One region of the Proteus penneri genome, then DNA from elsewhere that is predicted to be linked to it. Evidence: predicted binding sites of a transcription regulator. Region 1 holds the regulator's gene; the other holds the start of a gene.
The links. The regulator PhoB, encoded in region 1, activates phosphate uptake and scavenging genes when phosphate is short. The targets are predictions, from matches to a motif close to CTGTCATAAAACTGNCNNAT.
Positions count from the first base shown of each region.

Region 2: the regulator PhoB is predicted to act here: its motif matches at 1,154-1,173, upstream of phoA (alkaline phosphatase).

Region 1 covers NZ_CP059690.1:248,719-251,938, reverse strand. The annotation lists gene phoR (phosphate regulon sensor histidine kinase PhoR) at 258-1,556, opposite strand; gene phoB (phosphate regulon transcriptional regulator PhoB) at 1,580-2,269, opposite strand; gene sbcD (exonuclease subunit SbcD) at 2,618-3,220, shown strand, end outside.
Region 2 covers NZ_CP059690.1:2,901,147-2,904,366, forward strand. The annotation lists gene phoA (alkaline phosphatase) at 1-1,094, opposite strand, end outside; gene H1225_RS13165 (alpha/beta hydrolase-fold protein) at 1,286-2,833, opposite strand; gene H1225_RS13170 (ElyC/SanA/YdcF family protein) at 3,030-3,220, opposite strand, start outside.

The sequences.
Region 1 (3,220 bases):
ATCCAAAAACCAGAATAATCATCTAAACTATTTTTCAGCGCTAGTTATAACTGTCATATATTATCGAATATGCATGATATGATTTGTGCATTTTATCACCAATAATATTAAGTACTGACATCATTTAAAGTTAATATTAATTAATAATATTAAAATTTAACGCTACGATATTAGTTTTTATTGATATTAAAAAAGGAACAAAAAACCTTTATCACTGATTGAATACAAATGATAAAGGTTTTAAAAAAGACGTACTGCTAGTGTGTTTCTTTTGCGCTAAGCAATGTTTGAGGAAGGATAAAAGAGAATGTACTCCCAACACCCACTTTACTTTCAATATTCAATTGAGAGTGATGATGGAGCAACGATTTTTTCACAATGGCCAAACCTAACCCAGTACCACCAGAATGACGAGAGCGAGCTTTATCAACGCGATAAAAACGTTCTGTCAAACGCGTTAAGTGCTCAGCACTGATCCCCGCCCCATTATCTGAAACGCTAAATAACATACCTTGGGGGATTTTCTTCCAATTAACTTTGATTGTTGTTCCTTCTTCAGTGTGATTAATGGCGTTATACACTAAGTTAGAAACCGCACTACGCAGTTGCTCTTCATTACCACGAACAGCCCACTGATCATCAACATCAAAAACAATCTGATGCTGACCTTGGCTTAATGAGTTCGCTTCTTGTTGTAATAACGCCAAAATGGCAGGAATATCAACAATCTTGTTTAAATCAATATGCGGAGCAGATTCGATACGAGAAAGCTGTAAAAGTTGCTGAACAAGCGTATCCATACGTTTAGCTTGCTCTTGCATTGTGACTATCGCCTTATGCTCTGCGGGTTTTGCTACACTATTTTCTTCCATCATTTCAAGATAGCCTTGAATAACGGTTAGTGGTGTTCTTAACTCATGACTGACATTCGCAAAAAAATCACGTCGTGAGTTTTCTAGTTTATTTTTTTCTGTCACATCACGAGCCACCATCAAACGTTGATCTTCGCTATATGGCATCACACGGAACTCAACAATAGAACCACTATTTAATGAAATGGTTAAGGGACGACTAAAATCACCAGCAGTAAAGTAGTGCAAAAAATCAGGATAACGTAATAAGTTAAAAATATTTTGCCCATTATCTTCAGGCCAGCGAAAACCTAATAAATGTTGAGCAAGACTATTACACCAAAAAATATTCCCTTCATTTGTCATCATCACAACAGCATCAGGTAAGCTTTCAGCCCCACTTCTAAAACGTTTAATTAAGTCGCCTAATTCTCTGCGTCGTTTACGATTACGTTGTTGGGTCTGTCGAATACCATAAAAAATAGGCTCCCACCCGCCTCTGCCTTCTGGGGGTAAGACTGAGCGATCGAGCCATAACCATTTAGATAATTTCATCAAATTATAAGCATGCCAAACCAAAGCGCTAAGAAGTGATGCCACCAGCAACCAAGAAAGATGCCCGATAAAAAGCGATAATATAAAGGCAGGCAAACAAAATAGACATAGCCCCCAAACGAGGGCTTTCCATGATAGTCGTTCTAACACCAGACGATTACTCCCATATTGACTTAGAAACGGGCTGAAAAACGATATCCCGTTCCACGTACTGTCTGTATCATTCTGTCATGACCATCTTCTTCAATGGCCTTACGTAAACGACGAATATGCACATCAACAGTACGGTCTTCGACATAAACATTCGTTCCCCAAACGTAGTTTAGCAGTTGTTCTCTACTGTATACACGTTCGGGATGTGTCATAAAAAAGTGCAGGAGTTTAAATTCGGTGGGCCCCATATCAATCGGTTTGTCTTGACTCGTTACTCGATGAGAAACTGGATCAAGTGATAATCCATTGAATTCTATGACATCTTCCGCAGACATCGGGGATAAACGCCGTAAAATTGCCTTCACACGGGCGACAAGCTCTTTAGGTGAAAAGGGTTTGATAACATAATCATCAGCGCCCGTTTCTAAGCCTTGGACTTTATCTTCTTCTTCCCCTTTTGCCGTTAGCATAATAATTGGAATATCGCGGGTGTTACTTTCCCGTTTCATCTGTTTTATTATCTGCAAACCAGATCCTCCGGGGATCATCCAATCTAATAAAACCAGATCAGGGTAAGGATCAATAAGAAAGCTCAATGCAGAATCATAGTCTTCTGCTTCAATCGGTTGAAAACCATTTTGTTCCAAAACAAAACAGATCATCTCTCGAATTGCGGTTTCATCTTCAACAACAAGAATACGCCTTGCCATACTCTATCCTGTGTAATGTATATATATACTCTAAATCATTCGAGTTGCAGGTAGGTGGCAAGCAAAGATATCCCGATGAGCATACTCATGTATATGATTCGGGTAGCTGAGCGTAGCCAACACCCCTGCAACTTGAAGGATGACGAGTATAGAGGGTCAAAATGATTATGATGCACTTTTATGACAGATTTATGACTAACCTTAACATTACTGAAATAGATCCCCGTTGTTAAGGTAAATAAACCATTTTTTGGTGAAATATCACTCGAAAAGAAGGCTTATTGTTGAGTTTTCACTAAAAAAGCAAGGTGCGCTATACTCTTCATCAAATAAAAAAGAGGGATAGCAATGCGGATTATTCACACATCAGACTGGCATTTAGGACAATATTTTTTTACTAAAACCCGCGCACAAGAACATCAACAATTTCTCGATTGGTTATTAGTACAAATCAAAGTTCATCAAGTTGATGCTCTAATTGTTGCTGGTGACATATTTGATACAGGCTCCCCACCAAGTTATGCCAGAGAGCTGTATAATCGTTTTGTTGTTGCTATTCGAGATACACAATGTCAGCTTGTTATTCTAGGGGGTAATCACGACTCTGTCGCGACACTCAATGAATCAAAATCACTATTGGCATGTTTAAATACGACAGTTATTGCCAATGTTCATGCTGAAACACCACAAGCCCCGATCATTCTTCGTCAAAAAGATAACATGCCAGGCGCATTACTTTGTGCGATCCCTTATCTACGCCCTAGAGATATGATAACGAGCCGAAGTGGGCAATCCGGTGCTGAAAAACAAAACGCGCTAAAAGAAGCGATTGCTGATTATTATCAAGTTCAATATCAAGCAGCTCTCGATTTACGTGAACAATTGAACGCCAAAATCCCTATTATTGCGACAGGTCACCTGACAACCATTGGTGCAAGCGTGAGCGATTCC
Region 2 (3,220 bases), 1.3 Mb from region 1:
GGATTAGCATTATGATCTTGCTTATCAATAGAAGCACTTTCGACTTGTAAGAAGAAACCATTTTCATTAGTTTTCAGTAAATCGATCGCTTTTTTAGTCATTTGTGCCAGTGTTGGCGCATTTGGATCGAGTTTAGAGTTAGGTTTGCACTCTAATGGTGGATTATTCAAATTACCATGATACGTGGCTTTTGGTCCTTCCCACGCCACAGCCATATTACCTTCATGGAATAAACCTAATACCGGCTTATCCTGATTTGCCAAAGTAATTGCATCTAATGATTTTGCATCTTTGACGATTTGATAACCACGCTCGATAGCTTGTTGCTCTAACGTTTTACCTTTGTATTCTCCCGCTGCGGCAGTTTGAGCAAAACTTTTTGCACCGCCCCCTAATGTAACGTCTGCACGAGTCACTAATAGTTGCTCAGAGATAGAACCTTTGCCGCCATTTTCTAATGCATTAGTTGAGCATTTTTCTAAGGTTTCAACTGGACCATAGCATTTACGTCCAGTGACATGAGAAAACAGTGCGGCAGGTGTCGCATCTTGAATTTCAGATGTAGTCACGTTCCCTGTTGCCTTTCCGTTGGCTTTTGCTAATTCCAAAATAGTTTGGTGATCCTTACCAAATACATCAATCCCTAATGCACCATTATAAGTTTTCACACCAGAAGCCCATGCTGTTGCTGAGGCTGCCGAATCTGTTACATAGTTAGGTTTTTGTGTTTTTCTATCTAATGAATAGTGTGTGTATTGACCCGTTATCGGTAACGCATCGATACCTTTAAAAAAGCCACCTGCACCTTCAGCGTAGTTACGTGCAACAGTGATTTCAGAATCCCCCATACCATCACCAATAAAGAGGATCACATTTTTCGCTTGGTTATTATTTAAAGCTGCTTTTAATGCCTCAGTTTGATCTTGAGTCATACGGCGAGCACCGCCAAATTCCGTGATATTACCTTTTGCTGCGCGATCTTGTGCCAAAATTGCATCGGCAGCAACGGGAGCTGCAAAAGAAGAGAAACTCGCACCAGCCAATAGCGTTGTGACAATAACGGATAAAATAGAACGTTGGTAACGATGAGACATAGCTTTTTCCTTGCACTCTAAAGTAAAAAACAGGGTTAATGTTTTAAGTCAGGAAAAGCTTACGGCAGTTAAATGACAGAGAAATGAAGGGTAAAAGCGATTTCGATGACAACTTTATGACACCTTGATGACAAACAAAAAGCTTATACTGCGAATACGTGTATAAGCTTTTGTTATATTAAAACATATTGTTAAGGCGTGATCTTAAACTCGTCATTCTCTTGAGTTAATGCTTTTGCCCCTAAATACAGGGTTTCACACCAAGAAATATAATCATGCCCACTGGCCATTTCGAGTGATTGAACAGGATAGCCTTTTTGCTCTAAAACCTGTTTCAAGTGGCGATTATTATTTAAAATCCCGCCTTTATCACCACGACTTTCAAATAGCCCTGCTTCTAAGAAAAACTGTAATGGCTTTTTATCTGCTTGCTCAAATTGTCGAATAAGCCATTCAGGCTCTTCATTTTCAGGTGCCCACCAATAAGATCCGGACATACTCAGTACTTTACCAAAGCGATCTGGGCGATTAAATGCAACCCATGAAGACGCTAATCCACCATAACTTGAGCCTGATACAATCGTTTCTTCTGCTGATATGTGAATACCTTTCTCTTTTTCTAGCCAAACAAATAATTCATCTGCCAAGAAACGGTAAAAATCAGGATTTGGTGGTAATTCAACACTACGGCGATCGCTATCAATACTATCAACAAATAGGATCATCATCGGTGCCAATTTCCCTTCCTCTATCTGTTTATCAAAAAACTTATCAATACCATATTGGCGACGATAAATTTGACCATCAAATAATACGAGGATCCGTGGTGTTTCCATTTTTTGGGCTGGCCGGTAAAGTGCTATTTCACGATCATTATTTAAGATCTCACTGTGAAAGCGAACAATCTCTGTCTTACCCTTCATGGTTCTATCAAGAATATCAGGCAACTGGCATTCACGCTTACTGCCTAGCGACAATAAAGAAAAGTGATTATAGATATCCTCAGATTGACTTGGTGAATTTTGGGAATTAAATGGATCAGCTTGTGCCGTGGTTAAAATCGCGCGACGTTGCTCAAAAGGCGCTGAATTTTCAATAACAGGTACATCAGGCGCTAATTTATATTGCATTAATGTGTCGTTAGGCACGATATAACTACGATACCAAATATCACTATTGGCTAAACGTGTTAACGGATCATGATTACCATCGGGTGATCCCAATAAATAAACATTCTTTTTGGCGCCTTGCCATAGAAAAGTGACTCGCTTTTTACCACTATCATAAGGCTCAATCAGAGGAGTCCCTTCCTGACGTATTTGTTGCCAAAACGCCTGAATATTTTTTTGATCAAGTTGTTTAGCGAGCGTTTGTAAACGAGGGCTAGTTAGTGCAATACCGGCATCTTTATCTAAAGGTTGATAAGGTTGTGTTGTTAGCATGAGTTGCCATGACTTCCCCTTCTCACCTTGTCCAACCAATTGATAACTAGACGTTTTAGGCAATAAAAAACGGATTTTTTGTTGTCCATCAGCGGGAACATCTTTCAATAAGCTACGAATATGAGTACCATCTTGTGTCTCTAACCGTAGATTTTGTATGCCTTTTACGTTTAATTCAACATAACGTTCGTGCTCTAAATGAGTAGCAAAACACACCGTATTGTTATCAAACTGGCCTGTTATTTCATTACCTTCTGTTACAGATAAACAATTAGCAAAACTAGGAAAGGATGCCATTAGTGCACATATCATCAAAGGAATTCTCACTATATTATTCTCGTTATGAACTATTGTGAGAAACAATAGTAATGATAATTGTTATCATTACAATAAGTAAAAAGGTAAAATTGCTACATATCATCAAAACTATTTTTCGCATCAAATAAAAAAGCTCAAATAAATTATTTGAGCTTTTTTATAATGCAATATTAAATCAACGCTCTTCTAATGGATAACTACGAAAACTCCATAATCCTAACGCTTTTAAGCCATCACGATAAATACCTTGTATATCTGATTTACTGGCTTTTTGTAATTCCGCTAATGGCTTATCAGGTGCGACAACTGTTAGGTAAGAGATATCACTTGGGCCACTTTGCCAACTCGCGATAGTGAAAATCGCAT